3 regions of the Streptomyces qaidamensis genome follow, and region 2 is predicted to be linked to each of the others. Evidence: predicted binding sites of a transcription regulator. Region 2 holds the regulator's gene; each other region holds the start of a gene.
The links. The regulator HrcA, encoded in region 2, represses chaperone genes, less so after heat shock. The targets are predictions, from matches to a motif close to TTNGCACTCNGNNNNNCNGAGTGCNAA.

Region 1: the regulator HrcA is predicted to act here: its motif matches at 1,504-1,530, upstream of groL (chaperonin GroEL).
Region 3: the regulator HrcA is predicted to act here: its motif matches at 1,488-1,514, upstream of groES (co-chaperone GroES).

The regions. Positions count from the first base shown of each region.
Region 1 is NZ_CP015098.1:4,125,886-4,129,144, reverse strand. Features, by position in the region: gene thrC (threonine synthase) at 1-309, shown strand, start outside; gene A4E84_RS18045 (MoaD/ThiS family protein) at 399-674, shown strand; gene A4E84_RS18040 (cold-shock protein) at 1,121-1,324, shown strand; gene groL (chaperonin GroEL) at 1,656-3,259, shown strand, end outside.
Region 2 is NZ_CP015098.1:3,050,280-3,053,538, reverse strand. Features, by position in the region: gene A4E84_RS13385 (MBL fold metallo-hydrolase) at 1-698, opposite strand, end outside; gene hrcA (heat-inducible transcriptional repressor HrcA) at 870-1,886, shown strand; gene dnaJ (molecular chaperone DnaJ) at 1,886-3,022, shown strand; gene A4E84_RS13370 (nitronate monooxygenase) at 3,237-3,259, shown strand, end outside.
Region 3 is NZ_CP015098.1:5,492,491-5,495,749, reverse strand. Features, by position in the region: gene groL (chaperonin GroEL) at 1-965, opposite strand, end outside; gene groES (co-chaperone GroES) at 1,082-1,390, opposite strand; gene A4E84_RS24570 (polysaccharide deacetylase family protein) at 1,558-2,307, opposite strand; gene A4E84_RS24565 (polysaccharide deacetylase family protein) at 2,304-3,242, opposite strand.

The DNA.
Region 1 (3,259 bases), 1.1 Mb from region 2:
GACGGGCCCTACGTGCTGGACATCGCGCGGCGGACCGGCGGTGCGGTGGAGGACGTGAACGACGAGCAGGTCGTCGACGCGATCAAGATCCTTGCTCGCACCGAGGGGATCTTCGCGGAGACCGCCGGTGGGGTGACGGTGGGTGTCACCAAGAAGCTGATCGAGAGCGGGCTGCTGGATCCGTCGAAGACGACGGTGGTGCTCAACACCGGGGACGGTCTCAAGACGCTGGACGCAGTGGCGGGCACGGGTCTGACGGCGACCATTCGCCCCAACCTCGAATCGTTCCGTGAGGCCGGGCTCGTCTGAGCGTCGTTGTTCGCTGCGGGGCCGTGGGGGGCTGGTCGCGCAGTTCCCCGCGCCTCTGAGCGCGATACCCAACCGGAGGTTTTGAAGTCATGAGCGTCACCGTTCGCATCCCCACCATCCTGCGCACCTACACCGGCGGGCAGGCCGAGGTCGCCGCCGACGGGGCGAACCTCGGCGAGGTCATCGCCGATCTGGAGAAGAACCACACCGGGATCGCCGCCCGGGTGCTCGACGACCAGGGCAAGTTGCGCCGGTTCGTCAACGTCTACGTGAACGACGACGACGTGCGGTTCGAGCAGGGCCTGGAGACGGCGACGCCGGACGGTGCCGGTGTGTCGATCATTCCCGCCGTCGCCGGCGGCTGAACCGGTCGACCGGCCCGATTGTTACCTTCGGTAACGACAATTACCGAGAGTTCACCGAATTGCCCCCTCCGTGAGAGAAGCGGAGGGGGCAATTCTGTGTGGTTGAGCGGGGTACAGTTGGGGAACGCGGTATCGATCCTCTGATCGGAACCCTGAATTCCTGCCGCGAGCCCGACAAGATGTAGCCAAAGTGTGCACGTCTTTCGCGCCTTTTGTTCCTTTTGTGTAGCCCGATTTGCCCTGAATTCGGGCGAGTTCTCCCCACATTCCGGACCCTGCGCGTCCAGAATTCTCGTCCGATTGACCTGTTGCAGACGGCAGTTGGACAGATACATTCAGCCGCGGTCGACGCGTTCCGGCGCACGCCCCCAACCGTGGGGGGTGAGGTCTGACCCGGGTCCGCGAAGTGTGGATCTGTGCAAGGGCCAGTAATAGGGGAGTTAGGCATGGCTCAGGGCACCGTCAAGTGGTTCAACGCGGAGAAGGGGTACGGCTTCATCGCGGTCGACGGTGGTGCGGATGTTTTCGTCCACTACAGCGCGATTCAGATGGACGGCTACCGCACCCTTGAAGAGGGCCAGCGGGTCGAGTTCGAGATCTCGCAGGGCCAGAAGGGACCGCAGGCCGACATGGTTCGCGTCTCTGCCTGAACGCGCACCACGACCAACGCTCAAGCGACCGGTCTTCTCAGAAGGGCCCGTACCCCCCGGGGTGCGGGCCCTTCCGCGTGCCCGCAGGGCCCGCCGGCCGGTGTTCGCGGGCGGCTGACGTCCCTGCCCGATCCCCTGCGGGCGCTTGCACTCGCAGGGGTCGAGTGCTAATCATTGCGTTAGCACTCTGAAGGTGAGAGTGACAACGTAAGGACCGGGTCGGTGAGGCCCAGGACCGGATGGGGCAAGGAACCAGCCGGTCGGGGCCGTCCGTCGCGGGCGCGGGCGCGGTCCGAAGTAATCACCCCCAGTCCTGGAGGGACCACTTCACATGGCCAAGATCATCGCGTTCGACGAGGAGGCGCGGCGCGGCCTCGAGCGCGGCATGAACCAGCTCGCGGACGCCGTCAAGGTGACGCTCGGCCCCAAGGGCCGCAACGTCGTCCTCGAGAAGAAGTGGGGCGCGCCCACGATCACCAACGATGGTGTCTCCATCGCCAAGGAGATCGAGCTCGAGGACCCGTACGAGAAGATCGGCGCCGAGCTGGTCAAGGAAGTCGCCAAGAAGACGGACGACGTCGCCGGTGACGGTACGACCACCGCGACCGTTCTCGCCCAGGCCCTGGTCAAGGAGGGCCTGCGCAACGTAGCCGCCGGCGCCAACCCGATGGCTCTCAAGCGCGGTATCGAGAAGGCCGTCGAGGCCGTCTCCGCCGCCCTGCTGGAGCAGGCGAAGGACGTCGAGACCAAGGAGCAGATCGCCTCCACGGCCTCCATCTCCGCCGCCGACACCCAGATCGGCGAGCTCATCGCCGAGGCCATGGACAAGGTCGGCAAGGAAGGCGTCATCACCGTCGAGGAGTCCCAGACCTTCGGTCTGGAGCTGGAGCTCACCGAGGGTATGCGCTTCGACAAGGGCTACATCTCGGCGTACTTCGCGACCGACATGGAGCGTATGGAGGCCGTCCTCGACGACCCGTACATCCTGATCGCGAACTCCAAGATCTCGAACGTCAAGGACCTGCTCCCGCTCCTGGAGAAGGTCATGCAGTCGGGCAAGCCGCTGCTGATCATCGCCGAGGACGTCGAGGGCGAGGCCCTGTCGACCCTGGTCGTCAACAAGATCCGCGGCACCTTCAAGTCCGTCGCCGTCAAGGCCCCGGGCTTCGGCGACCGCCGCAAGGCGATGCTGCAGGACATCGGCATCCTCACCGGCGGCGAGGTGATCTCCGAGGAGGTCGGCCTCAAGCTGGAGAACGCCACGGTCGACCTCCTGGGCAAGGCCCGCAAGGTCGTCATCACCAAGGACGAGACCACCATCGTCGACGGTGCCGGCTCCGCCGAGCAGGTCCAGGGCCGGGTCAACCAGATCCGCGCCGAGATCGAGAACAGCGACTCGGACTACGACCGCGAGAAGCTCCAGGAGCGCCTGGCGAAGCTCGCCGGCGGCGTGGCCGTCATCAAGGCCGGTGCCGCCACCGAGGTGGAGCTCAAGGAGCGCAAGCACCGCATCGAGGACGCCGTGCGCAACGCCAAGGCGGCCGTCGAGGAGGGCATCGTCGCCGGTGGTGGCGTGGCCCTGCTGCAGGCCTCCCAGGTCTTCGAGAAGCTGGAGCTCGACGGTGACGAGGCGACCGGCGCCAACGCCGTGAAGCTCGCCCTGGAGGCCCCGCTGAAGCAGATCGCCGTCAACGGTGGTCTCGAGGGCGGCGTCGTCGTGGAGAAGGTCCGCAACCTCCAGGTCGGCCACGGCCTGAACGCCGCGACCGGTGAGTACGTCGACATGATCGCCGAGGGCATCATCGACCCGGCGAAGGTGACCCGTTCCGCGCTGCAGAACGCCGCCTCCATCGCCGCGCTGTTCCTCACCACCGAGGCCGTCATCGCCGACAAGCCGGAGAAGAACGCCGCGCCCGCCGGCGGCGGCATGCCGGG
Region 2 (3,259 bases):
TCCCGTTGCGCCCGCACGAACGCCGCGTCCACCACCGCTCCGTGACCGGGCACGTACAGCGCGTCCTCGCCGCCCAGGTCGAGCAGCCGGTCCAGGGCCGCCGGCCAGTGCGACGGCACCGCGTCGGGGCCCGCCTGCGGCTCGCCGGACTCCTCGACCAGGTCGCCGCAGAACACCACCTCCGGATCGCCCGGCACCAGCACCGCCAGGTCGTGCGCGGTGTGCCCCGGGCCGACGTTCGCCAGCAGCACCTGCCGTCCGCCGCCCAGGTCGAGGGTCCACTCGCCGGAGACCAGGTGGCCGGGCGGGGCCAGCCGCTCCGCCGCCTCCTGGGCCGCGGGCGCCGCCAGGCCCTGGCGCACCCCGTCCTCGCGCAGTTCCTCGCGGTCCCGCACCCGCGTCAGCAGCGCGTCCACGCCCACCGCGCCGAACACCTCGGTGTCCGGGAGCGCCGCGGCGCCGAAGACATGGTCGAAGTGCGGGTGGGTCAGCGCGAGATGTGTCACACGGTGACCGGTGAGTGCCCGCGCCTGCGCGCCCAGTTTCGCGCCCTCGGCGAGGCTCGACCCCGCGTCGATCATGAGGACCGCCCCCTCTCCGGCGACCAGCCCGATCGTGCAGTCCCACACCGGCAGCCGGCACCGCCCCACACCGGCGGCCACGCGCTCCCATCCGAGGTCTTCCCAAGTCACCGTCATAGGGCGACGCTAGCGGTGCGCCCCGCTCGGGGCACGGCGCCGCACGACCAGCCTTGCCGGGGGAGTACCCCACCGCCGTACACTGGGCGGGGGAATGCTGGCACTCGCACGCGCAGAGTGCCAGGCTCGACAGACAGGACCACGAGCGGACGACTTCTGGAGGTGTGCGCGGTGCTCAGTGAACGCAGGCTTCAGGTGCTGCGCGCCATCGTCCAGGACTACGTCGGCACCGAGGAGCCGGTGGGCTCCAAGGCCCTCACCGAGCGGCACAGCCTCGGCGTCTCCCCGGCGACCGTCCGCAACGACATGGCGGCCCTGGAGGACGAGGGGTACATCGCCCAGCCGCACACCAGCGCCGGGCGCATCCCCACCGACAAGGGCTACCGCCTGTTCGTCGACAAGCTCGCCGGAGTCAAGCCGATGACCGCGCCCGAGCGGCGCGCGATCCAGAACTTCCTGGAGGGTGCCGTCGACCTCGACGACGTCGTGGCGCGCACGGTACGGCTGCTCGCGCAGCTCACGCGCCAGGTCGCCGTCGTGCAGTACCCGTCGCTGACGCGCTCGACCGTGCGGCATGTGGAGTTGCTCTCCCTGGCGCCCGCGCGGGTGATGCTCGTGCTGATCACGGACACGGGGCGGGTCGAGCAGCGCGTGGTCGACTGCCCGGCGCCCTTCGGCGACGCCTCGCTCGCGGATCTGCGCGCGCGGCTCAACAGCCGCGTGGCGAACCGCCGTTTCGCGGATGTGCCGAGTCTGGTGGAGGATCTCCCGGAGGCGTTCGAGCACGAGGACCGGGGTACGGTCTCCACGGTGCTCTCCACACTCCTGGAGACGCTCGTCGAGGAGAACGAGGAGCGGCTGATGATCGGCGGCACCGCCAATCTGACCCGCTTCGGGCATGACTTCCCTCTCACGATCCGGCCGGTGCTGGAGGCGCTTGAGGAGCAGGTCGTGCTCCTCAAGCTGCTCGGCGAGGCGCAGGATCCGGGCGTGACCGTACGGATCGGTCACGAGAACGCCCACGAAGGACTCAACTCCACGTCCGTCGTGTCGGTCGGCTACGGTTCGGGCGGCGAGGCAGTCGCCAAGCTCGGCGTGGTCGGACCGACCCGCATGGACTACCCGGGAACGATGGGAGCGGTACGCGCAGTGGCACGGTACGTCGGACAGATCCTGGCGGAGTCGTAGTGGCCACGGACTACTACGCCGTACTCGGCGTGCGCCGCGACGCGTCGCAGGAAGAGATCAAGAAGGCCTTCCGGCGGCTCGCCCGCGAGCTGCACCCGGACGTCAACCCCGATCCGAAGACCCAGGAGCGGTTCAAGGAGATCAACGCCGCTTACGAGGTGCTGTCGGACCCGCAGAAGAAGCAGGTCTACGACCTCGGCGGCGACCCGCTCTCGCAGGCCGGCGGCGGCGGCGCGGGCGGCTTCGGAGCCGGCGGTTTCGGGAACTTCTCGGACATCATGGACGCGTTCTTCGGCACGGCGTCGCAGCGCGGACCGCGCTCGCGCACCCGCCGCGGCCAGGACGCGATGATCCGCATCGAGGTCGAGCTCGACGAGGCGGCCTTCGGCACGACGAAGGACATCCAGGTCGATACGGCCGTCGTCTGCAACACCTGCAGCGGTGAGGGCGCGGCCCCGGGCACCTCCGCCCAGACGTGTGACATGTGCCGCGGCCGCGGTGAGGTCTCGCAGGTCACCCGGTCCTTCCTGGGCCAGGTCATGACGTCCCGTCCGTGCCCGCAGTGCCAGGGCTTCGGCACGGTCGTGCCGACCCCGTGCCCGGAGTGCGCGGGCGACGGCCGCGTCCGGTCCCGCCGCACGCTCACGGTCAAGATCCCGGCCGGTGTCGACAACGGCACGCGGATCCAGCTCGCCGGCGAGGGCGAGGTCGGTCCCGGCGGCGGTCCGGCCGGTGACCTCTACGTCGAGATCCACGAGCTGCCGCACAGCACGTTCCAGCGGCGCGGCGACGACCTGCACTGCACGGTGACGATCCCCATGACGGCGGCGTCCCTCGGCACGAAGGTGCCGCTGGAGACGCTCGACGGCATGGAGGAGGTCGACATCCGCCCGGGCACCCAGTCCGGCCAGTCGATCCCGCTGCACGGCCGGGGTGTCACACACCTGCGCGGCGGCGGACGAGGCGACCTCATCGTCCACGTCGAGGTCCAGACCCCGAGCAAGCTCGACCCCGAGCAGGAACGCCTGCTGCGTGAGCTCTCCAAGCTGCGGGGCGAGGAGCGGCCGACGGGGCAGTTCCAGCCGGGGCAGCAGGGGTTGTTCTCGCGGTTGAAGGATGCGTTCAACGGTCGCTGACGTGAGTGGTCCGGCCGCTGCCCGGGGGCCCGGGGGTCGTCCTCCGGGCAGGCGCAGTCGGCCGGGCGGCAGGGGTTGTTCTCGCGGTTGAGGGACGCGTTCAACGGTCGCTGACCGGGCGCCCCTCAGGCGACAAGAGGCGCTTGTTCCTCTGGTCTATGCCAGTCGGCAGGCCGGTTTCGGAGTTGTTCGGAGGACGTGACAACATGCGGTCATGTCCTCCGCACTGACCGATCT
Region 3 (3,259 bases), 2.4 Mb from region 2:
CGGCGGGCGGAGCCGAGCACGTCCAGGCCGACCTGGTCGAGCTTGAGGCCGACCTCCTCGGAGACGACCGTGGCGCCGGTGAGGATCGCCAGGTCCTGCAGCATCGCCTTGCGGCGGTCGCCGAAGCCGGGGGCCTTCACGGCGACGGCGTTGAAGGTGCCGCGGATCTTGTTCACGACGAGGGTGGAGAGGGCCTCGCCCTCGACGTCCTCGGCGATGATCAGCAGCGGCTTGGAGGCGTTGGACTGGATGACCTTCTCCAGCAGCGGCAGGAGGTCCGCGATGGCGGAGATCTTGCCCTGCGTGATGAGGATGTACGGGTCGTCCAGGACGGCTTCCATGCGCTCCTGGTCCGTCACGAAGTACGGCGACAGGTAGCCCTTGTCGAAGGCCATGCCCTCGGTGAAGTCCAGCTCCAGACCGAAGGTGTTGGACTCCTCGACGGTGATGACACCGTCCTTGCCGACCTTGTCCATCGCCTCGGCGATGAGCTCGCCGACCTGGGAGTCCTGGGCGGACAGACCGGCGACGGCGGCGATGTCGGACTTCTCGTCGATCGGACGGGCGGTCGCGAGGAGCTCCTCGGAGACCGCGGCGACGGCGGCGTCGATGCCCTTCTTCAGGGCGGCCGGGGAGGCACCGGCGGCGACGTTCTTCAGGCCCTCGCGCACGAGCGCCTGGGCGAGCACGGTCGCGGTGGTCGTACCGTCACCCGCGATGTCGTTGGTCTTGGTCGCCACCTCCTTGACCAGCTGGGCACCGAGGTTCTCGTACGGGTCCTCGACCTCGACCTCACGGGCGATGGTCACACCGTCGTTGGTGATGGTGGGAGCGCCGAACTTCTTGTCGATGACGACGTTGCGGCCCTTGGGGCCGATCGTCACCTTGACCGTGTCGGCAAGCTTGTTGACGCCGCGCTCGAGGGCGCGACGGGCGTCCTCGTCGAACTTCAGGATCTTCGCCATGGGAGCGTGAGCCCTCTTCCGGAATCTGGGGTGAACGGCACTGCGCCCCGGGCGCCCGGCTCATTGACGATCGCGGGGGCCAGGGGCGCAGTTCAAAGCAAGGTGCTTGGGGTGAATTACTTCTCGACGATCGCGAGCACGTCGCGGGCCGAGAGGACGAGGTACTCCTCGCCGTTGTACTTCACCTCGGTGCCGCCGTACTTGCTGTAGAGCACGACGTCGCCGACGGAGACGTCGAGCGGAAGACGGTTGCCGTCCTCGAACCGGCCCGGGCCCACGGCCAGGACGACGCCCTCCTGGGGCTTCTCCTTGGCGGTGTCCGGGATGACCAGGCCAGAGGCGGTGGTCTGCTCGGCGTCGAGCGGCTGGACCACGATGCGGTCCTCGAGCGGCTTGATGGCAACCTTGGAGCTGGTGGTCGTCACGATCCGACCTCCCCCTTCGGAGATCACGGGGTTGACTGTCTGAGGTGGCGACCAGGTGGATCCGTCGTCGCGGGTGCCGGACCTGCCCGTCGCTGTGTTGGCACTCTCCTAGGGGGAGTGCCAGAGCCGAGACTATGACTGCGATTAGCACTCGGTCAAGCGGACTGCTAATTGCCCGCGGCGCGTCGGCCGGGCGTTCTCTCCAGGTGGTCCTCCAGCCGCCCCACCCGCAGCCCCCGTTCCCCGATCTCCCGCAGCAGGCGCTCGGTCCGTTCCGTGAGGGTCAGGGACCCGGTCTCGCCGGACGGCACCGAGACGATGTCTCCGGCGCGCAGGGCGGGCTCGCCCCGGGTGTAGGTCAGTTCGCCGCCGGCGCCCAGGGACGCGCGCCACAGGACGACCGCCGTGATGCCGCAGTCGGCGGCGGCGCGCAGGGTCGTCGTGTCGTAAGTGCCGTAGGGCGGGCGGAAGAGGCGGGGGCTGATGCCGAAGCGGGAGCGGAGCTTGTGCTGCTGGCCGCAGATCTCGGCGCGCTGCCCGGCGTAGGGCAGGCCGCGCAGGGCGGGGTGGTCCAGGGTGTGGTTCTGGATGGAGGCGCCGACCGCGCGCAGCCGGGCGAAGTGGCCGTAGCCGGGTCCCACGACGCTGTCGGTCAGGAACATGGTGACCGGGAGCCGCCGTTCGCGGACGAGGCCGACGAAGCGGGGGTCGCGTTCGGCGCCGTCGTCGTAGGTGAGGAAGACGACCGGGTCGCGGGTGGGGACGTGGTCCACGACAGGGGGCAGGCTGCTGCTGTCACCCGCCGCGCGTGCCGGGTCCTGCGCGCGGCCGTCGACGGGGCCCGGCCGCTCCCCCGCTGCCCCGGCGCAGCCGGCCAGCAGGGCCGCGCACAGTACGGCGGCGGCCGGCCGCCTCACAGGTAGTCCTCCAGCCGCCCCACCGCGTACCCCTGAGCCGTGACCTTGTCCAGGAAGCGGCGGATCATGTCGGCCATCGTGCCCTTCCACTGGTCAGGGCCCCGGAAGTGCGTGAGGACGATGTCCCCCGGGCGCAGCTTGCGGTCCCCTTCGCGGTACTCCCAGTGGTCGGCGAAGACCTCCTGGTTCCACAGGGGCACGTACGCGATGCCGCAGGCCTTGGCGGCGCGCAGGGTCGCCCGGTCGTAGCTGCCGAAGGGCGGACGGAAGAGGTCGGGACGTGTGCCGAACCGCTTCTCCAGGTAGCGCTGCATGCCGCAGATCTCGCGCTTCTGCGCCCGGTACGACAGGCCCCGCAGATTGGGGTGGTGGAGGGTGTGGTTGTTCAGGACCACGCCCCTGGACTGCATCTTGCGGAAGTAGCGGGTGTCGTCCTTGACCAGGTAGCCGCTGAGGAAGGCGGTGTACGGGACGCCCAGGTCGCTCATCATCCGCAGGAACGCCCGGTCCTTCTCGGCGCCGTCGTCGATGGTGAGGAAGACGACCTTGTCCCGGGTGGGCACCGTGGTGAAGACGGGTGGGAGGTTCGACCTGTGGTGGCCGTTCACCTCGAAGCCCTTGCGGGTCCTGATCCTCGGCTTCTCCGCCGGGGGCGGCGGGGCGGCGAGGGGGACCCTGCGCAGGTCCCAGCGGTGCGCGGCGGCGACCCGGGCGGCGTGCGCGGCGCGCAGCTTGCCGGCGTACGAGTCGAGCGCGCGGGCCGGGGGTGCGTCGAGGGGCTGCTGGCCGCCGGCCGGGGTGACCTGGTCGCCGCCTCCTTCCTGTGCGCACCCGGAGGCGATGGCGGCGAGCACGAGCACGGCGAGGCCGATCCGTACGCGTGCGGGCGCACGCCCCCCTGCCCGACTTTTGTCATTTTGTACGACTGCTCGCATGGTGCCGGATCCTCGCA